Regions from separate parts of the Rhodopseudomonas boonkerdii genome, predicted to be linked through region 1. Evidence: predicted binding sites of a transcription regulator. Region 1 holds the regulator's gene; each other region holds the start of a gene.

Evidence for each region. The regulator PhoB, encoded in region 1, activates phosphate uptake and scavenging genes when phosphate is short. The targets are predictions, from matches to a motif close to TGTCATNNANCTGTCAT.
Region 2: a site for PhoB is predicted at 2,900-2,916, ahead of E0H22_RS03530 (DapH/DapD/GlmU-related protein). Genes of this name have one in related genera too.
Region 3: a site for PhoB is predicted at 1,929-1,945, ahead of phnC (phosphonate ABC transporter ATP-binding protein). Genes of this name have one in related genera too.
Region 4: a site for PhoB is predicted at 2,811-2,827, ahead of E0H22_RS07710 (STN domain-containing protein). Genes of this name have one in related genera too.

What each region holds. Positions count from the first base shown of each region.
Region 1 is NZ_CP036537.1:646,038-651,459, forward strand. It holds gene pstB (phosphate ABC transporter ATP-binding protein PstB) at 1-814, shown strand, start outside; gene phoU (phosphate signaling complex protein PhoU) at 843-1,553, shown strand; gene phoB (phosphate regulon transcriptional regulator PhoB) at 1,597-2,301, shown strand; gene E0H22_RS03025 (GcrA family cell cycle regulator) at 2,512-3,018, opposite strand; gene E0H22_RS03030 (aspartate aminotransferase family protein) at 3,482-4,693, shown strand; gene argF (ornithine carbamoyltransferase) at 4,693-5,422, shown strand, end outside.
Region 2 is NZ_CP036537.1:750,483-755,904, reverse strand. It holds gene E0H22_RS03545 (MBL fold metallo-hydrolase) at 1-866, shown strand, start outside; gene hemA (5-aminolevulinate synthase) at 1,115-2,344, shown strand; gene E0H22_RS03535 (GlpM family protein) at 2,473-2,796, shown strand; gene E0H22_RS03530 (DapH/DapD/GlmU-related protein) at 2,954-3,595, shown strand; gene E0H22_RS03525 (PAS domain-containing hybrid sensor histidine kinase/response regulator) at 3,725-5,422, shown strand, end outside.
Region 3 is NZ_CP036537.1:1,546,533-1,551,954, forward strand. It holds gene E0H22_RS07235 (alpha-D-ribose 1-methylphosphonate 5-triphosphate diphosphatase) at 1-1,157, opposite strand, end outside; gene E0H22_RS07240 (LbetaH domain-containing protein) at 1,154-1,804, opposite strand; gene phnC (phosphonate ABC transporter ATP-binding protein) at 1,991-2,806, shown strand; gene phnD (phosphonate ABC transporter substrate-binding protein) at 2,924-3,862, shown strand; gene phnE (phosphonate ABC transporter, permease protein PhnE) at 3,935-4,819, shown strand; gene phnE (phosphonate ABC transporter, permease protein PhnE) at 4,816-5,422, shown strand, end outside.
Region 4 is NZ_CP036537.1:1,648,276-1,653,697, reverse strand. It holds gene E0H22_RS07725 (FecR family protein) at 1-237, opposite strand, end outside; gene E0H22_RS07720 (RNA polymerase sigma factor) at 538-1,008, opposite strand; gene E0H22_RS07715 (energy transducer TonB family protein) at 1,195-1,851, opposite strand; gene E0H22_RS07710 (STN domain-containing protein) at 1,905-2,576, opposite strand; gene E0H22_RS07705 (Rossmann-fold NAD(P)-binding domain-containing protein) at 2,979-3,791, shown strand; gene ggt (gamma-glutamyltransferase) at 3,856-5,422, opposite strand, start outside.

The DNA of each region.
Region 1 (5,422 bases):
CTCTCTTTCCGCCGGCAATCCCGGCGTCTCGATGCCGTCGCTCATGCCGCAGACCGATGCGCGTCCCAAGGTCAGCGTGCGCGATCTGAATTTCTACTACGGCGAACACCACGCCCTGAAGAAGATCAACCTGAATCTCGCCACCAACCGCGTCACCGCCTTCATCGGGCCGTCGGGCTGCGGCAAGTCCACGTTGTTGCGCATTTTCAACCGCATGTATGACCTCTATCCGGGGCAGCGCGCGGAAGGCCAGGTCATGCTGGACAGCCAGAACATTCTGGATCCGAAGCTCGATCTCAACCTGCTGCGCGCCCGTATCGGCATGGTGTTCCAGAAGCCGACCCCGTTCCCGATGACGATCTATGAAAACATCGCCTTCGGTATCCGCCTGTATGAGAAGATTTCCAAGGCGGAGATGGATGTACGCGTCGAGAAGGCGCTGCGTGGCGGTGCGCTCTGGAACGAGGTCAAGGACAAGCTGAACGCCTCGGGCCTCAGCCTGTCGGGCGGCCAGCAGCAGCGTCTGTGCATCGCGCGCACCATCGCGGTGCGTCCGGAAGTGATCCTGTTCGACGAACCTTGCTCGGCGCTCGATCCGATCTCGACCGCCAAGGTCGAAGAACTGATCGACGAACTCAAGGATCAGTACACGATCGCCATTGTGACCCATAACATGCAGCAGGCGGCGCGCGTCTCCGACACCACCGCCTTCATGTATCTCGGTGAGCTGGTCGAATTCGATCAGACCAACAAGATCTTCACCTCGCCGAGCGACCGCCGCACTCAGGATTACATCACCGGCCGTTTCGGCTGACGCGATCAACTCGCGAGAGGATTGAGCTATGGCTTTTGAACATACGACTAAGGCCTTCGACGACGATCTTCAAGAACTGACCCGTCTCGTCGCCGAGATGGGAGGCCTCGCCGAGCGTCAAATCGTCGAATCCGTCGACGCCCTGATCCGCCGTGACGTAGCCCTGGGCGCGCGCGTGGTGGCGACCGACGCGGAAATCGACCAGCTGCAACGGATGATCGAAGAGCGTGCCGTTCTCACCATCGCCAAGCGTCAGCCGATGGCGGTGGACCTGCGCGAGATCGTCGGCGCGCTTCGCGTTGCCACGGATCTCGAGCGCATCGGCGATCTCAGCAAGAATATCGGCAAGCGTGTCAATGCGCTGGATAGCGATTTCCACCCGCTGAAGCTGATCCGCGGCCTCGAGCATATGACCGATCTGGTGAATACCCAGGTCAAGGCGGTGCTTGACGCCTATGCCGCGCATGACCTGCCGGCAGCGATGAGCGTATGGAAGGGCGATGAGGAAATCGACGCGATCTGTACGTCGCTATTCCGCGAGCTTCTCACTTACATGATGGAAGATCCGCGCAACATTTCGTTCTGCATCCATCTGATGTTCTGCGCCAAGAACATCGAACGGATTGGCGATCACGCGACCAATATCGCCGAGACCGTATTCTACATGATCGAAGGTCAGCAGATGGTCGACAAGCGTCCGAAGGGCGACATGACCAACTTTGCGACACCGGCGAGCTGAGGCTCGCCGCGACGTCCCTGAACGAAAGATAGGAACGAGCCATATGAACGCGCGCATTCTGGTAGTGGAAGACGAGGAAGCTCTGACCACACTGCTGCGCTACAATCTCGACGCCGAAGGTTACGATGTCGAGACGGTTGCCCGCGGCGACGATGCCGACACCCGCTTGAAAGAGCGCGTACCGGACCTCGTGGTCCTCGACTGGATGCTGCCGGGGTTGTCCGGCATCGAACTCTGCCGTCGCTTGCGGGCGCGGCCGGAAACCAAGGCGCTGCCGATCATCATGCTCACCGCCCGCGGTGAGGAGAGCGAGCGCGTTCGTGGCCTCGCCACCGGCGCGGACGATTACATCGTCAAGCCATTCTCCGTCCCGGAGTTGCTGGCCCGTGTGAAGGGTCTCTTGCGTCGTGCGGCACCGGAACGTCTTGCCACCGTACTTGCCTTCGGCGATATCGAACTCGACCGCGACAAGCGCCGGGTCGTCCGTGCGTCGCGTCCGATCGATCTTGGTCCGACCGAATATCGGCTGCTTGAGTTCTTCCTCGAGCATCCCGGCCGCGTGTTCAGCCGCGAACAGCTGCTCGACAGTGTCTGGGGCCGCGACATCTATATCGATGAGCGCACGGTCGACGTTCACATCGGTCGTCTGCGCAAGCTGCTCAATCCGGCCGGCGAGCCCGATCCGATCCGCACCGTTCGCGGCGCCGGCTATGCGCTCGATGATCGTTTCGACAAGGCGGCGGAGTAACTCTGCTTCCATACGGTTCGCCCTCATCCAGAGGAGCGGCCGTAGGCCGCGTCTCGAAGGATGGATACGGAACGCCCACAACTCATGGTTCGAGACGGCGCTGCGCGCCTCCTCACTATGAGGGCGGAGATGATGGCTCTTCCCGATAGCAAAATACGAAAAATGCCCGGCTCGTCGCCGGGCATTTTTGTTAGCTCATTACTCTTTCGCTTACCGCGGCGGCTTCGGTGCAGTGCGACGGCGATCCGCTGCCGGCTGATAGGCGATGCGCGAATGGTGCGCGCAGTAAGGAGCGCCCGCCACGGCCTTGCCGCCGCAGAAATAGAAATCGGAACTGGCCGGATCGCCGACCGGCCAGTGGCAGGTGGCGTCGCTGAGTTCGACGAGCTGCAGGCGTTGGCTGATCGGGATCACATTGTCGACCGCGATCGGATCCGGCTCCATCTCGACGTCGTAGTTGTGCGCCAGCGCAGTGTTGCCACGGGCCACGGGGCGCGGCATTCGCACCATTTGGGCCGGTCGCGGCTTGCGCGGGCGCGGCGCGGCGGACGAAGGGCTCTTGGCGCGGCCGGACAGGCCGAGCCGATGCACCTTGCCGATCACGGCGTTACGGGTGACGTTACCGAGTTCCGCTGCAATCTGGCTGGCGGAAAGGCCGCCCTCCCAGAGTTTCTTCAGCTGTTCGACGCGATCGTCGGTCCAAGTGATTACCGTCATCGCCAAATCCCTTCGTAGGCGTCGGGCCGGATCGGCTCCGACGCTGCGACTTGAAATCGTCAAAAACCTCGCTGTCAGAATCCCTTAGCGCTCACCGGATGCATGACTGCTTCCGGCCTTACGCCGTACCGATAGTGTATAAGGGTCTACTGCCGCACGAGATGTCGTATCCGACAAGCCAAAAACTACATGATGCCGCGACTCACGCGCAAGAGTCGGCCGAGTCACATCCACATGCTTTGTGTCAACCAAGCAGAAAAAGCGGCTTTTTGTGCGCCCCGGGGTGGCTTGAAAGCCACTATGCGCGGTTGACACCCCGGGTGGCCCCCATAGAATATCGCGCGCGTGCCGCCCGAGAAGGGCGGCACGTTTCGTTTTGAGGGTCCGCTGCCCCGTGTCGCACTGTTGTCATCGATAGTGCCCGACATCGGTGGGGGCCACAGGCTGATTGATCGGAACCGTTATGACCAGCAACGCACCATCCTCGCAAATTTCTCAGGCTCACCTTCTGCCTGTCTTCGCGCGCGCAGATGTGGCGTTCGAGCGCGGTGAGGGGGCCTGGCTGATCTCGACGACCGGCGAGCGCTATCTCGATTTTACCAGCGGTGTTGCGGTCAATTCGCTCGGTCACGCGCATCCGCATATGGTCGCAGCGCTGCAGGAGCAGGCCACCAAATTGTGGCACATGTCGAACCTGTTCAAGAGCCCGGATGGTGAGCGCCTCGCCGCGCGGCTTTGCGAAAATTCGTTCGCTGATTTCGTGTTCTTCGCCAATTCGGGTGCGGAAGCGATGGAGTGCGCGTTGAAAGTGACGCGGCACTATCATTTCTCCAAGGGGCATCCCGAGCGCACGCGCATCATCACCTTTGAAGGCGCGTTCCACGGCCGCACGCTCGGCACGCTCGCCGCGACCGGCGCCGCCAAGTATCTCGAAGGCTACGGGAAACCGCTGGAAGGCTTCGACCAGGTGCCGCTTGGCGATCTCGATGCGGTGAAGGCGGTGATCGGTCCGGAGACCGCCGGCATCCTCATCGAGCCGCTGCAGGGCGAAGGCGGCGTGCGGGCTGCGTCCAATGTGTTCTTCAAGGCGCTGCGCGAGCTGTGCGACAAGAATGGCATCCTTTTGATCTTCGACGAGGTGCAGACCGGCATGGGCCGCACCGGCACGCTGTTCGCCTACCAGCGTCTTGGCGTGACGCCGGATGTGATGTCGCTGGCCAAAGCACTCGGTGGCGGTTTCCCGATAGGTGCTTGCCTTGTCACCGCCGCTGCGGCTGAAGGCATGGCGCCGGGCTCGCATGGCTCCACCTTCGGCGGCAATCCGCTCGCCGTCGCGGCGGCGAACTCCGTGCTCGATGTGATGCTGAAGCCCGGTTTCTTCGATCAGGTGACGAAGATGGCGCTGTTGCTGAAACAGAAACTCGCCGGCGTGGTGGATCGTTATCCTACTGTGCTGTCAGAAGTGCGCGGCGAAGGCATGCTGGTCGGCCTCAAGGCCGTGGTGCCTGCTGCTGACCTCGTCGGTGCGCTGCGCGATGCCAAGCTGCTCACCGTGGGCGCGGGCGACAATGTCGTGCGCTTCCTGCCGCCGCTGATCGTGACCGAGTCCGATATCGACGAAGCCGTGCAGCGCCTGGAGCAGGCCTGCGTCGTGCTCGCAAAGGGAGCCGTGTGATGAGCACGACTCCACGGCACTTCCTCGATCTCACGGCTGTCCCGGCCAACGAACTCCGCAACATTCTCAACGCAGCCGGTGCCATGAAGGCGAGGTTGAAGAGCAATGGTGCAGATCCCGATCGCCCGCTGAAGAACAAGACGCTCGCGATGATCTTTGAAAAGCCCTCGACGCGCACGCGTGTGTCTTTCGAGGTCGGCATGCGTCAACTCGGCGGCGAAGTCGTCATGCTCACCGGTGCCGAAATGCAGCTCGGCCGCGGCGAGACGATTGCCGACACGGCGCGCGTGCTGTCGCGCTTCGTCGACATCATCATGATCCGCATCCTCAATCATGACGCGTTGATGGAGCTGGCGAACAACGCCACCGTGCCCGTCATCAACGGCCTGACGCGTTTCTCGCATCCGTGCCAGGTGATGGCCGATGTGATGACCTACGAGGAGCATCGCGGTTCCATCAAGGGCCGTACTGTGGCCTGGGTCGGCGACGACAACAATGTGCTGATGTCCTGGGCCCATGCCGCCGAGCGCTTCCAGTTCAAGCTCAACATCGCGACTCCGCCGCAACTCTCGCCGAAGAAGGCGTTCAAGGACTGGGCGAAGGCATCCGGTGCAAATATCACCTTCTCCAACGATCCCGATGCCATGGTGAAGGGCGTCGATTGCGTCGTCACCGATACCTGGGTGTCCATGGGCGACAAGGAAGGCGAGACGCGCCACAACCTGCTGC
Region 2 (5,422 bases), 100 kb from region 1:
TCGGCAATGACGCCACCATTGCTGCATGGACGAAACTGTTCGACGGGCCGCTCAAAGGCATCGCCATCAGCAAGGTGATCGTCACCCATGCACATCCCGACCATGTCGGCCAGGCCGGCTGGATCGTGCAGCGCTTCGGCTGTCCCTTCTACATGTCGCAGGTCGAATATCTGCAGGGCGTCTATCATCAGAACCGCCGCACCGAGGAACGTCTGGTCAATATGCGCCAGTTCTTCCGGCGCCATGGCATGGATGCCGATATCACCGAGCAGTTGCTCGGCCGCGGCCAGGACTATCTCAAGCGCACCGTGCCGCTGCCCGCCGCCTATCGGCGGCTCAGCCATGGCGATACCCTCACGATTGGCGTGCGCAATTTCCAGATCATCACCGGTGCTGGCCATTCGCCCGATCAGGTCACGCTCTACAGCGCCGCCGACAATATCTATCTTTCCGCCGATCAGGTGCTGAGCAAGATCTCGCCCAACGTCAGCGTCTGGGCCCATGAGCCCGATGAGAATTCGCTGGGCGCCTATCTGACATCGCTCGATGCCATCGCAACCGCGCTGCCCGATGATGCGCTGGTGCTGCCGGGTCATGGCGTGCCGTTCTACGGCCTCAAGATCAGGATCAGGCAGCTCGCCGAGCATCACGAGGAACGCTGTCAGATGATCGCGGATGCCTGTCGCACCGGGGCCAAGACGTCAGCGCAGCTCGTGCCGGTCGTGTTTCACAAGCACAAGCTGGACGCTCACCAGACCGGCTTCGCCGCCGGCGAATTGATCGCCCATGTCAACTATATGCTCGCGGAGGGCCGGCTGAGCCAGGAACTGTGCAGCGACGGCTTGCTGCGGTTTAGCGCGATCTAGTCTGGTCACCGAACTCTCATGTCCCGGACGCGGTGCGGTATCCTAGCCGGGACCGCACGAAGCTCCGGCGTTCGTTACGATCCCGATTCTGCAAAGCAACACCGCGCATTGCATCGCGTCCGGGACATCGGGAAGGAGAGCGAGCAACCGTTGGGCAATTTGCCCAATTGCGCCTCGACAGTCCGTCTGGAAAGGCTCTAAAACGGAGCTTGAGCTGGGTTTCGGGTTCCGTTTTGGGTGTTTTTCCGATGGATTACAGCAAGTTCTTCAGCGATGCGCTCTCCCGTCTCCATGACGAGCGCCGCTATCGTGTCTTCGCCGATCTTGAACGTATCGCCGGCCGGTTCCCGCACGCGGTCTGGCACACGCCCAAAGGCCCGCGCAACGTCGTCATCTGGTGCTCCAACGACTATCTCGGCATGGGCCAGCACCCGAAAGTGGTCGGCGCCATGGTCGAGACCGCGACCCGCGTCGGCACCGGTGCCGGCGGCACCCGCAACATCGCCGGCACCCATCATCCGCTGGTGCAGCTCGAGGAAGAGCTCGCGGATCTCCATGGCAAGGAAGCATCGCTGCTTTTCACCTCGGGCTATGTCTCGAACCAGACCGGCATCTCCACGCTTGCCAAGCTGATGCCGAACTGCCTCATTCTCTCGGACGCGCTGAACCACAATTCGATGATCGAAGGCATCCGCCAGTCCGGCTGCGAGCGCATCGTGTTCCGCCATAACGATGTCGCCCATCTCGAGGAACTGCTGAAGGCCGCCGATCCCGACAGGCCGAAACTCATCGCCTGCGAGAGCCTGTATTCGATGGATGGCGACGTGGCGCCGCTGGCTGCGATCTGCGATCTCGCCGAGCGCTACAACGCCATGACCTATGTGGACGAGGTTCACGCCGTCGGCATGTATGGCCCGCGCGGCGGCGGCATCGCCGAGCGCGATGGCGTCATGCATCGCATCGACGTGCTCGAAGGCACGCTCGCCAAGGCCTATGGCTGCCTCGGTGGCTATATCGCGGCCAGCCGCGACATCGTCGATGCCGTGCGCTCCTATGCGCCGGGCTTTATCTTCACGACAGCGCTGCCGCCGGCGATCTGCTCCGCCGCGACCGCTGCCATCAAGCACCTCAAGACGTCGAGCTGGGAGCGCGAACGCCACCAGGACCGCGCCGCGCGCCTGAAGGCCGTGCTCACTGCTGCCGGCATTCCGGTGATGTCAACCGACACCCATATCGTGCCGGTCTTCGTCGGCGATGCAGAACTGTGCAAGAAGGCCAGCGATCTCTTACTGGAAGACCACGGCATCTACATCCAGCCGATCAACTATCCCACCGTCGCCAAGGGTGAAGAGCGCCTGCGCATCACCCCGTCGCCCTACCATGACGACGTGCTGATCGATCATCTGGCAGAAGCGCTGCTGCAGGTCTGGGACCAGCTCGGCATGCCGCTGCGCGCCAAGGCACTGGCGGCGGAGTAAGTCTCCGCCTTGTAGCCCGGATGGAGCGCAGCGAAATCCGGGGGCCGGCGATATGCCGATGCTCTGATTCCCGGATTGCGCTGCGCTCCATCCGGGCTACGATCACCGCATCAACAGGAAGCTCCCCCTTGGACATCATCTGGAAAGGCATTCTCGGCGGCCTGCTCACGGCGCTGATCGCCTTTCTGTCCAAGCGCGGCAACACGCTGCCGGGCATCCTGCCGCTGTTCCCGACCTTCGCCATCATCGCGCTCGCCATCGTCGGCGCCAAGGGCGAGGCCTCCGGCTTTCGCGAGGCCTGCGTTGCCGGCGCCAAGACCATTCCGGCCTATCTCGCCTTTCTCGGCGTTTGCTACCTGACCATCGGATCGATGGACTACCGTCTCGCGATTGCGGCCGGCATCGCAGCGTGGCTGATAGTGATCATGATCAGCTTTTATGCGCTGCCGTAGGGCGGATAAGCCGAAGGCGTAATCCGCCGCGGCGTTTCAGCTGTCACCTCGGCCGGCGGATTGCGCTTCGCTCATCCGCCCTACGACTGTGCGCCGTCTCAGCCGTTATCGAACTGTCATCCAACCGCCCTACGCGATGCTTTTCGGATCGAGACCCATGACCGACACGCCCAAGAACACGCCCAAGGCCCCCAAGCTCGCGAAAACCTTCATCCATCCCACCGTCACCTCACGCGAGGTCACGATCGGCGCCTGCTGCGAGATCCTCGACAACACCCATGTCGAATATACCTCGCTCGGCGACTACAGCTATCTCGGCCCCAATTGCACGGTGGCCGATGCGCGGGTCGGAAAGTTCTGCGCCATCGCCGCCTCGGTGCGCATCGGCGCACCCAACCATCCGATGGACCGCCCGTCGCTGCACCGCTTCACCTATTGTCCCGAATATTACAGCGCCGACGCCACGCGCGACGCCGGCTTCTTCGCCAACTGGCGCGATGACGTCGTCACCATCGGCAACGACGTCTGGATCGGACATGGCGCCATCGTCCTTCCGGGCGTGAGCGTGGGTGATGGAGCCGTGCTCGCGGCCGGCGCAGTGGTGAGCCGCGACGTCGCCCCCTACAGCATCGTCGGCGGTGTCCCGGCAAAGCTCATCCGCCCGCGCTTCCCGGCGGAGATCGCCACCCGCCTCGCCCGCATCGCATGGTGGAACTGGCCGTTCGAGACCATCATCGAAAGGCTGGGCGACTTCCAGAACGCCGATATCGAGGCGTTCTGCGAGAAATGGGACCGGTAATCGTAATGACGCACGGACACCTCTCGCCGGAGGGGAGGTGAAGCAAGCGCCCCATAAACCCTCCCGCCAAATGCCTGTCGCCCCGCTCCCCGCAACGCGCTAGTTTCCAATTCCCACGGAGCTTTACGCATGCTGCACGACTGGGGCGTGATCGCCGCCGCCCTTCTCTATATCGGGTTCCTGTTTTGCGTCGCCTCCTATGGCGACCGGCTCGGCCTGTTCGAGCGCGGCTTCGCGGGCAGGATGATCTATCCGCTCTCGCTGGCGATCTACTGCACCTCATGGACGTTCTTCGGTTCGGTCGGCGTCGCCAGTCGCACCAGCGTGGAATTCATCGCCATCTATATCGGCCCGGTCCTGCTGTTCGTCTTCGGCGCGCCTCTGCTGCGTAAGGTGATCGGTCTCGCCAAATCGCAGAACATCACCTCCATCGCCGATTTCATCGCCGCCCGCTACGGCAAGAGCCAGGCGGTGGCTGCCACCGTCGCCGTGATCGCCATCATCGGTTCGGTGCCCTATATCGCGCTGCAACTCAAAGCCGTCGCTTCCTCGCTGGAGACCATCCTCGGCGACGACAAGGCCATCGCCGGCATCCCCATCGTCGGCGACATGGCGCTGGTGGTGACACTCGCCATGGCCGTGTTCGCCGTGCTGTTCGGCACGAGGCAGGCCAACGCCACCGAGCACCAGCACGGCCTGATGCTCGCCGTCGCAACCGAATCCATTATCAAGCTGGTGGTCTTCATCGCGGCCGGCGCCTTCGTCACTTTCGTGATGTTCTCGCCGCACGAGCTCTATGAGCGCGCGATGAAGACACCGGAGGCGTTGCGCGCCATCGAATATGCGCCATCGACCGGCAACTTCCTGACCATGGTGCTGCTGTCGTTCTGTGCCATCATGCTGCTACCGCGCCAGTTTCATGTCAGCGTGGTGGAGAATGCCGGCGATGCCGGCGTTGCCCGCGCGCGCTGGATGTTTCCACTCTATCTCGTCGCGATCAACCTGTTCGTGATCCCGATCGCACTGGCCGGCCTTGTCACCTTTCCGTTCGGCGCCATCGACAGCGACATGTATGTGCTGGCGCTGCCCATCGAGGCCGGTTCGCACGCCCTCAGCATGGCCGTCTTCATCGGCGGCCTCTCGGCGGCCACCGCCATGGTGATCGTCGAATGCGTCGCGCTGGCGATCATGGTGTCGAACGACATCCTGCTGCCGCTGGCGCTTCGCCGCCGCGCCACACCGCCGAACAGCGAAACCGACTACGGCAACTTCCTGCTCCGCACGCGCCGTTTCTCCATCTTCGCCATCATGGTGATGGCCTATTTCTATTTCCGCGCCCTCGGCAACACCCAGCTCGCCGCCATCGGCCTGCTCTCTTTCGCCGCCATCGCACAATTCGCGCCGGCTTTTTTCGGCGGCCTGCTGTGGCGCCGCGCCACCGCCCGCGGCGCCATGGGCGGCATGGTCGTCGGCTTCATCGTCTGGGCCTATACGCTGTTCATCCCGAGCTTCCTCGACACCACAACCGCCGGCGTGCTGTTCCTGCAGCACGGTCCGTTCGGCATCGAGGCGCTGCGGCCGCAGGATCTGTTCGGCTCGGATCTTCCGCCGCTGCTGCACGGCACGTTATGGAGCCTGTCGCTCAACATTCTCGCCTACATCGTGCTGTCGCTGATGCGCGCGCCGTCCTCCATCGAGCGCTTGCAGGCCGATACTTTCGTCCCCAACGCACTGACGCCGATCACACCGTCATTCCGGCGCTGGCGCACTGCGGTCACCGTGCAGGACATCCAGAATACGGTGACCCAGTATATTGGCGAGACCCGC
Region 3 (5,422 bases), 900 kb from region 1:
ATGGTTGTCGCAGGACGCAGTCGTCCGGCATCGGTGAGATGCGCGAGCTTGCCATCGGCTATGACTGCAACGATGCGCGGGCGCAGCGCCACGCTGTCGTCGATCAGCAGAATGTCCGCGCGGCGGCCGGTCGCGATTTCGCCGCGATCGGCGAGGCCGGCGGCCTGTGCCGGTGCTGCAGAAATCAGCGACCAGGCCTGCGGCAGGGCGAGAATGCCATCATGGGCAAGGCGGAAGGCTGCCAGTAATTGCGCAGGATAATAGTAATCCGACGCCAGCACCGAGCACAGGCCCTTGGCGATCATGTCGGAAGCCTTGGTCCAGCCGGTATGGCTGCCCCCGCGCACCACATTCGGCGCACCATAGACGATAAAGTCGCCGGCCTCTGCGGAAGCGATGGCGGTTTCCTCGTTGATCGGGAATTCCGCAATACGAACGCCGAGATCGCGGAATCCGGCGCGCATGGCGGGGCTGTTGTCATCATGCGATAGTGTCGCCACATCGTTCGCATTGGCAGCCTCGGCGAGCCGCCTGATCGAGGCTGGCACCTGATCGGCGCGGGACAGCACGCGATCGACCAGCTGATCAAAAGCTGCAACGCTGAGGCCGGTGCGCTCGATCATCTTTGCGCGCTTCGCCGGCTTGGAAATGCCGGTGAGATCCATGTGATCGTTGAAGGCGAGGAGGTCGATGCGGCCATCCTTCATCCAGCCGATGATCTCGTCCTCGGCGTCAAGATTGAAAGTTTCCTGCCGCAGGTGAAAGCGGGTATCTGCCGCAAGACGTGGGCGCAATGTCTCGATTGCCGACAGCAAGCCACGGGCGTTCTCGGCGCCACGCAGACCCGGCTCCCAGGACCAGGTGGTGCCGTGAAAGACGGTGGTGATGCCGTTGGCGATGGCCTGTCTGTCGCTGTCGATCAGCGCGACATCGACGGGAAAATCGACGCCGGGGCGCGGCATCAACTGGCGCTCGAACGCGTCGCCGTGGATATCGACGATACCCGGCATCACCAGCAGGTCGCGTGCGTCGATGCCGAGCGCACCATAGGCAGCGTTGCCGACATCCGCGATGCAGCCGCCCGAGATTGCGAGCGTGGTTTCGCCGATCTCCCGGCCGAGCAAGGTCCGTCCGCCTTCGATAGAAAGTTCAGTCATGTCGCGTCCATCTGCTGCGTCGCTTCGACGCCCTTATATTTGCTCAAGAACTCTTCCACCGACAAGGCACGAAAATCCGGCAGCGCCTGTCGCAAGGTTTCGTGGTCCCAGTCCCACCAGGCGAGATCCATCAATCCCTGTTCCACTCTTTCGGGGAAGCGGCGGCGGATGGGTCGCGCTGGATTGCCTGCGACGATCGTATAGGGCGGGACATCCTTCGTGACGATGGCGCCCGCGGCGATGACCGCGCCGGTGCCCACCTGCCGACCTGGCAGCACGACAGCGCCATGGCCGATCCAGACGTCATGTCCGAGCGTGCAGTGGTGCTCGCGACGCCATGTGAAGAACGCCGCGTCGTCGGTCTCACCGGGGAAATAAGCGCTGGCGCGGTATGTAAAATGGGATTGCGACGCGCGTTGCATCGGATGATTGCCGGGATTGATCCGGGTCAGCGATGCGATCGAGCAGAATTTGCCGATGGTCGCGTAAGCGATCTGGGACTCGTGCTCCACATAAGAATAGTCGCTCATCGAGACTTCATGCAGCACGGTGCGCGCGCCTACTTCGTTATAGCGGCCGAACGTTACGTCCTTCAGTCTGGCGCTCGGCTCGATGACGGGATCGAGCGACAACATCTTTCCAACCATGACACATCCATGACTTGCTGCTTGCGGGCACGTCATCAGACCGTTTCGTGACAGCGAGGTGACGTGTGAATGAAATTTTGCATGCGTCGGCTGCAAGGCTGCGGGTTGGGCATTGTGACAGTGACGTCACATCGCTGTCATCCGCGAACGATAGGCGTGCAATGTTTGTTAACGCTGGAGTTACTCATGCTTGCAGTCGAAGGCCTGACGTGCCGCTTCGGCGCCAAGGCGGCAGTCGATCATGCGAACTATACGATTGCGCCGGGTTCCTTTGTCGGCGTGATCGGGCGTTCCGGCGCCGGCAAGTCGACAATGCTGCGCATGATCAATCGTCTGGCCGAGCCGACATCCGGCCGCATCATCTTCGATGGCCTCGATGTGACGGCTCTCAAGGGCCGTGAGCTGCGCAAGTGGCGTGCACGGTCGGCGATGATCTTCCAGCAGTTCAACCTCGTCGGCCGTCTCGATGTGCTGACCAATGTTCTGATGGGCCGTCTGGCCGGCATGCCGCAATGGCGTTCGCTGATCCAGATGTGGCCCGAGCAGGATTGCGCGATGGCGATGTCTGCACTCGAACAGTTCGACATGGCACAGTATGCTTCGCAGCGCGCCGACCAGCTCTCGGGTGGTCAGCAGCAGCGCGTCGCCATTGCCCGCGCGCTGGTCCAGCAGCCCGACATCATCCTCGCCGACGAGCCGATTGCCTCGCTCGATCCGCGCAATACCCGCATCGTCATGGATGCGCTGCTGCGTATCAACAAGCACTTCGGCATCACCGTCATGTGCAACCTGCATTCGCTCGACTTGGCTCGCGCTTATTGCGACCGCCTGATCGGCATGTCGGCCGGTCGTGTGGTGTTCGACGGTGTGCCTGCCCAGCTTACCGAACATATCGCACGCGAACTCTACGATCTCGAAGCCGATGAGGTGATGGGATCGGCGCCGGTGCATGTACCGGCCGGTGCGCGTGTGCCGGAATACGGCGCGGCTGCCGTCGCCTGACCGAATTGGCGCGATGACGTCTGCCCGTATTTCGGGCGCGCGATGTCATCGCGGCGATAGACGTTCCGTCTACCAATAAGAAACTCCGTCACCTCTAGAGACCACGCAGGGATTGTCATGATCAATCGTCGCTCCATCGTGCTCGGCGCCGCCGTGCTCGCCTTTGCTGCCGGTTCTGCCTCCGCGCAGGACTACAAGGCCAAGTATCCGGAATTGACCTTCGCCGTCGTGCCGGCCGAGAACGCCTCGGGCGTCACCGAGCGCTGGACGCCGTTCACCTCCTATCTTTCGAAGGAGCTGGGCGTGAAGGTCAATCTGCGTATCGCCAACGATTATGCCGCTGTCATCGAAGGCCAGCGGGCCGGCAACATCCATATCGCCAGCTACGGTTCGGCGTCGTTCGCCCGCGCCCGTCTCACCGGCGTGAAGACTGATGCTTTCGCCAACGACATCAATATCGATGGTTCGACCGGCTATTACTCGGTGTTCTTCGTCAAGGCGTCGAGCCCCTACAAAACCGTGCAAGATCTGAAGGGCAAGAATCTCGGTCTCGTCGATCCGAACTCGACCTCGGGCAATAACGTGCCGCGCTTCGAGCTCGACAAGATGGGCATCCACGACGCCGACGCTTTCTTCAGCAAAGTCGTGTTCACGGGCAGCCACGAAAACGCGATGCTCGCGCTGTCCCAGGGCACCGTCGATATCGCCGCCAACCAGTGGACCAATGACGCGGATTCCACTCTGCAGCAGATGCTCCACAAGGGCATGCTGAAGAATGCCGACGGCTCGGCGATGAAGAAGGACGACTTCCGCATCATCCATAAGTCGGCTGCGATCATCAATGGCCCTTATGCTTACGGTTCGGACCTACCCGATGATCTGAAAGCCGCGATCCGCAAGGCGTTCGACGAAGCTCCGATCAAGGACAAGGCTGCGTTTGACAAGCTCTCGGACGGTCAGAAGAAAGGCTTCCATCCCGCCACCACCAAGGATTGGGATGCGACCATCGAGCTGATCAAGTTCGTCGACGCCCTGCGCAAGAAGAAGGCGTCGTAAGGCCAAACTCTTGACGGGAGCCGGGTCGGGCATGATCCGGCTCCTTTTCTTTGCCGTCCGAAAGTCGCATCGATGCCCGCCGCAGTCTCCATATTGCCGAGTCAGCAGCTCGCTGCGTTGAACGCCGCCTATCGCAAGGCCGTGTCGCGCCGGCGGCTCCGCACGCTGTTGTCGGTCGCGACCTGTGCCGTCGTGCTGTTCGTGGCAGCCGTCGGCGCCGAGGTGAACGTCACAACATTCCTCGCGAAGATCGGCAACTTTTTCAGCTATTTCGATCGCATCTTCACGCTCGATAGCGGCGTGCGGGTCTGGAACGATATTGCCGAATGGTTCTGGGGCTGGGACAAGTGGCTGAAGCTGCTTGGTGAAACCGTATTGATCAGCTATGTCGGCACGGTCGTTGGCGCGTTGCTGGCCTTCTGTCTGAATTTCCTCGCTGCCGAAAACACCGCGCCGTCGCGCTGGCTGCGGTTTGTCGTCAAGCGCTTCATGGAATTCTGTCGCACGGTGCCGGACATCGTCTTCGCGCTGATCTTCGTCATCGCCTTTGGGCTCGGCCCCATGGCCGGAGTGCTCGCCATCGCCATTCATTGCGTCGGTGCGCTCGGCAAGCTGTATGGCGAGATCGTCGAGAATATCGATATGAAGCCGGTGGAGGGCATTCGCTCCACGGGCGCAAGCTGGATGAGCTGTATGCGTTTCGCGGTACTGCCGCAGGTGACCGCGGGGTTCGCCAGCTACACGCTGTTGCGTTTCGAGATCAATGTGCGTGGTGCTTCGGTTATGGGCTTTGTCGGTGCCGGCGGTATCGGACAGGAGCTCGTGGTCGCCGTCCGAAAGTTTTACTATTCCGACGTCAGCGCCATCCTGCTGATGATCATCGTCACCGTCTTCGTCATTGACATCGCCACCGGCTGGCTGCGTGGTCGACTTTTCGGCAAGGAAGCACGGTCGTGAACAAGCCATCTGACATCGATACCGATGAGCTGCGCGGTCGCTATCCCGGAGTCTTCGATCGCTCGCTGAAATCCCGCGCGGCGGCGCCGACCATTCTCGTCGCGGCGTTGGCGCTGCTGATCTTGGGTCTCAATGAACTCGATTTCTCGCCCGGCCGGATGCTGCATGGTCTGCAGCAGCTCGGTTGGATCACCATGATGATGATCCCGCCAGATCCGGGCTCGTCGCTCCCGGCCTATCTACAGGCGATGGGCGAGACGCTGTCGATCGCTGTACTCGGCACCACGCTGGCTGCACTGCTGGCACTGCCAGTGAGTTTGCTTGCTGCACGCAATGTCATTCCGTCAGCGTGGCTGCGTTTTCCGGTGCGTCGTTCGCTCGACACGATCCGTGGCATCGATACGCTGATCTGGGCGCTGGTCTGGATCAACGTGGTCGGCCTCGGCCCATTCGCTGGCGTGCTCGCCATCGCGGTGTCGGATTTCGGCGCTTTCGGAAAATTGTTTTCCGAAGCCATCGAAGGGGCGGACAAGAAGCAGGTTGAGGGCATTCGTGCTTCCGGCGGCAGCCCTCTGCATGAAATCCGCTTCGGCCTGATGCCAC
Region 4 (5,422 bases), 1.0 Mb from region 1:
GACGACGCGCCGGGCCACGAACGGCCGAACCTTCCGGCGCTCGAGCTCTGTCCCCATAACGCCAAGATCGCGATAAATGCGCGCAGCCTGCCGGAATGCCGCCTCATGCGCAGGACTCAGCGCACGCCAGCGCTGCAACCGCTCGGCATCACCAACGGTCGCTCGCCCCGAGCGCAACAATGCAACCCAGTCGATTGCCCGATCGAGCAAATCGTTATCGTCCTTCGTCTCAGTCACCCGGGCACAACCAGCAGCCCACGATCAACGCGATAGCCTCTCGCGCTGAGACGTTTAGAAACTGGACTGAAGAAATGATGCGGATCATTGATGTCGCGGTTTCCGACGTGACGAATCGAAATGGATGACAGTGCCTTCTCGATTAATAGACGGTTGAGGCCACGCTATCCCGCAGCCGAATCGTCGCTTAATGGCACAGATTTTTGTGGCCCGATAGTTTCGAGCCAACTCCAGCAACAACCCGTAAAGAGAAATCTTGCCGGAGTCCTCGCCTGCCATGAGCGGCAGGTCCTTCGATCGTTAGCGCGGGCGGGGCCCCCCGGTCCGTCTGATCAAAGTGCGGTCAAGCCGCTGCGCACAATGCTTCAACGCATTGCGCAGATCGATTTCAACCGTTCTGACACTCACGCCCAATTGCGCGGCGATTTCGTGGTCCGGCTGCTTCTTCACAACTGCAGCCATGAACACCTGGCGCGCACGCGCCGGCAATTCCGCCAGCGCACGATCGAGGGCTTCGATATCCTGACGCCCCTCCATGACTGCGGCAGCGTCTGGCGTATCATCCGGAATGTCGAGCAATGCGTCGACAGCATCGAGGCTAAGATGACGCTGTTCGACTCGGCGACGGTCGGTGGCAACATTGAGCGCGATGCGAAACAGATAATCTTTCGGGCTCTGGACCGCCGGAGCATTCGACATCCGTTCGACGCGCAGAAAAGTTTCCTGCAGGGCATCGCCCGCTAGCTCCGAGGAGCCGAGCTTTCGCGTCAAACGTCTGAAAAGGCCGGTATAATCGGCCGCCAGGACGTCGCGCAACGTTGTACGATCTACCCCACTCAACGGTTACCGCCTTGTACACGAACCGATCACGACCTCAGCAGGCAGGGTGTTACCGTCCGCTCATGACAAATTGATTACGGAACAACGAACCAATTTCCCGGGGCGGCAGGATTTCGTTCAGCGTGCATCAAATGCAACAGGCAGCAACACCGTAATGAGATCGGGCATCTCGGCCGGAATACGCGGTAGCGGTTGCGCGCGCCGAATCGTTTCCATCGCTTCCTGATCGAGCAGCGCCCGTCCTGAACTCGTTTTCACGTCGAGGCGGACCAGCGTGCCATCCCGACGCATAGCAAACAGCACGAGCACCTTCCCACTCGCGCCGGGATCGCGTTGGTAGCGTTCGATATGCGTTTGTAACTGCTGCTGAAAGCGCGATGCCGCTCCTGCAGAAATCGCCTGCCGTTGTCCGCCCCCTGCCGGTCTCTGGGCCGGGGCAGCAGCCGGTTGCGGTCGCATCAGCGGTTGCGGCGGAGCAATCTCCTGCTCAACCGGCGCGACACTCTGCTCCGAGATCTTGGCTTCCGTCTGGAAATCGACAATCGGCGGATTTGGTTGCACCGACGCCTGCCTGACCTCCATTGCAGGGGACGGCGTTGCAATCAGCTCGACCTGTATCGTCGAGTGCCCTTGCCGAGCGGCCGGACCGACCGGCACCTGATGCAGCCAGTAGACGCCCGCCACCACCAGCACAGGCACGAGCACCGCACTGCCGACGAACCAGCGCCACGTGCCGGATGTGGAGTCCGTATAGAGATCGAAATCAGGATCCAATCCTGCATCTCCGGATCTCTGCCAGATCGTCGATGATCGCTTGCCCGCCATCTCTAGCGTACCGTGATCATGACCGTGACGGGCTGAGGCGTATTGGCTGGCGGCGCCTGGCTCACCTGCATGCCCTCGAGCACACGCGCGATGGTCTCGTCGCGTTCCTGATCGCCGGACGACCGGAACAATTCGGTCTTGCGCACGGTGCGCGGGTTATCGATCCACAGCTTGATGCCCGCACTGTAAGCGCCGTTGCGTGTCTTCGCGTCCTTACGCAGCGCGTGCTGGATGTCGGACTGGATAATGCCACTATAAGCACGCAACTGCGACGGATCGCTGCTTGGTCGTTGCCTGCGCACCACCAGGGTGTCGAGGGTGAGATCGACCTGCCCGCCGAATACGGCTTCCGGCGGGGCGTCGGGATCGGCAGACGCCGGCACCAACGTAATGGAGTTGGAACGCGTATAGCGGATCACCAGATCCGTATCCGCAATCAGCATGCGCAAGGCGGCATCGCGCGTATACTCGCCTTCGACCGGTACCGAGAGACGCTTCCCGGCAGCATCGCTCTCATAGAGCAATTGCACGCCAGTGACCTTGCTATAGGTCTGCAGTGCGGCCGCCAGCGGCTGGCTCGGAATCTTGAAATTGATCGATGCATGCTGATGTGGATCGTCATTCGCCGCGATCGCCGACACTATAGCACCGCCTGCAAGGATGGCAGCGATCACCATCAACGCCTGAATGCGGCATCCAGAGCGCAAGCGACCAAGACCCCGTGCCAACGCATCGAAGCCCCTCCCCGGATTCAGGTCACCCAAACGCTGACTGAGACGCATCCTGCGGACTTCGAATGAAACAACCCGACACAACGTCGCGATTGTGCGATGCTGCATTGCGTCGTTCTTATCGAAGCAAGCCAACGGCAGCAAGCACCACAACACCGGAATAGAAATCTGGATTAAATGACAATCAGATGACAAAGACGGACGGAGAAGACACACTCGTCTTGTCCTTGTGCCATTGCTGTCGTCAGCACGTCATCCGGCGATGACGACCAAATATGGATACTTATCTTGCGCAAACGTCTGTTCGTTTTCGGACTTGGCTATAGCTGTCTTTACTTCATCCGCATGCATGCCGCTGCTTTTGCCGAGATCGCCGGCACAGTACGCACCGAAGAGCGCCACGCATCTCTCGCAGATGAGCCGCTCGATATACTTCTATTCGACGATGCGCATGCCGCCCCAGAAATCACGGAGCGTATCGCGCGCGCCGATCTGATTTTGACTTCGGTCCCACCCGGAAAAAGCGGTGATCCCGTGCTGGCGCAATTCGGAGAGCAGATCGCGGGGAACCAAGCGCGCGTGATCTATCTCTCGACCGTCGGCATCTACACCGATCATGCCGGTGCGTGGATCGACGAAACCGCGGCCGTTGTTCATGACGACACCCGTCGCGGCCTGCGCGTTCGCGCGGAGACGGCGTGGCAAAACACGTGCGGGGATCGCCTTCGCATTCTTCGCCTTGCCGGCATCTATGGCCCCGGTCGTAACGCGCTTGTCAATCTCGCCAACGGCAGCGCGCATCGGATCGTTAAACAGGGGCAAGTATTCAACCGCATTCATGTCGACGACATCGTGCGGGCGATCGCAGCCGCTGCCGAACATCCGCATGCCGGCATCTGGAATGTCTGCGACGACGAACCAGCGCCGCCGCAGGATATCGTCACTTACGCGGCCGGCCTCATGCAGATTCCGCCGCCTCCCGAACAGGCCTTCGAGACCGCCGATCTCAGCCCGATGGCCCGCAGCTTCTACGCATCGAACAACCGTATTTCCAATACACGGCTGAAGAACGAACTGGGTATCGGCCTGCGGAACCCGAACTACCGCAGCGGACTCGATGCACTATGGAACGCGGGTGAAGGCCGGACGCCGCCCTGAACTGAGAATCTGGCGAACGTTCTTACCGATCAGCTGTTCCATCCTCGACGAATATTGCTTTCGATCAGAAGCCGAGCGCCATACCGTCCTTGCGGTGGTCCGATGCGCCAAGAAGAACGCCGCGCTGATAATCGATCCGGATCGCCTGGGCGCCGCCGATGCCGGTATCCATCATCTGCAGTGTATGGCCGCGCGCCACGAGATCGTTGCGCACGGCCTCGGAGATGGTCTTTTCGAGCTGCAGCACATTGTTGGTTGCGAATGAGCGCGGCGCCTCGGCTGCCTCCTGAATGTCCATCTTCAGGTCGAGCACATTGGAGATGAACTGGGCATGGCCGGTGGCCTGATAATGCCCGCCCATCACACCGAACGGCATCACCGCGCGCCCATCCTTCATCAGCATGCCCGGGATGATCGTATGCATCGGCCGCTTGCGCGGGCCGAGCGAATTCACGTGACCGGGCTTGGCGCGGAAACTCCAGCCGCGATGATGCAGCAGCACGCCGGACTTCTTGGCATAGATGCCGCTGCCGAACGGGCCGAACAGCGAATTGATCAGCGACACCGCATTGAGATCGCGGTCGACCACGGTGAGATACACCGTGTCCTTGTGGATCACGGAATCCCATTCCTCTTCCGGGGATGCCTTCTTCATGTCGATCTTGGCGCGGAGGTCACCGATGAACTTGTCCGACAGGAAGCGTTCCACATCGGTCGGCGCAATCGCCGGATCGCAGAAATAGGCATCGCGGGTGCGATAGGCCGCCTTGGTCGCCTCGGCGAGTACATGGATGCGGTCGGCCTCGCTCAAGCTCTTGATGTCGAAGCCCGCCAGCATGCGCAGGATCATCAGCGCCGCCAACCCCTGACCGTTGGGCGGGCACTCGACGACATCATAGCCCTGATAATTGGTCGAGATCGGCGTCACGTAGTCCGAGCGCTGTGCGTCGAAATCGTCGGCCTCATGGGCGCCGCCGACGGCGCGCAACGTGGTGATGATGTCGTCGGCCACCTGTCCCTGATAGAAACCGTTGCGCCCTTCGCGGGCGACACGGCGCAGTGTGGCAGCAAGCGCTGGCTGCACGCGCTTGTCGCCGACGGCCGGCGCATGGCCGCCCGGCAGATATTGCGCGGCACAGTCAGCATGCGCTTCCAGCTTGCGGCGCCATTTAGTCCAGTCGGCAGCCACGCGCGGCGTGATGATAAAACCGTTCTCGGCAGCGTTGATCGCCGCGGCAAAAACCTCCGCCAGCGGCTTTGAGCCATGATCCTTGCTCAGCGTGCACCATGCATCGATCGCGCCGGGTACGGTGACGGTCTCGACGCAGGTTTCCGGAATGTCCCGTGCGCCGCTATTGGCATATTTCTCGGAATCGATCTTCGCCGGGGTGCGGCCGGAACCGTTCAGCGCGATCGGGGCGCCCCCCTTGGGCGAATAGAGCGCGAAACAGTCGCCACCGATACCGGTCATGGCCGGATCGGCCACGCATTGCACGGCCACCGCCGCCAGCGCCGCGTCGATGGCATTGCCGCCTGACTTCAGCATCTCCACCGCGGCCAACGTCGCCAGCGGGTGCGAGGTTGCGGCCATCCCGTGCTCGGCAACGGCGACGGAACGGGCAACGGCCATG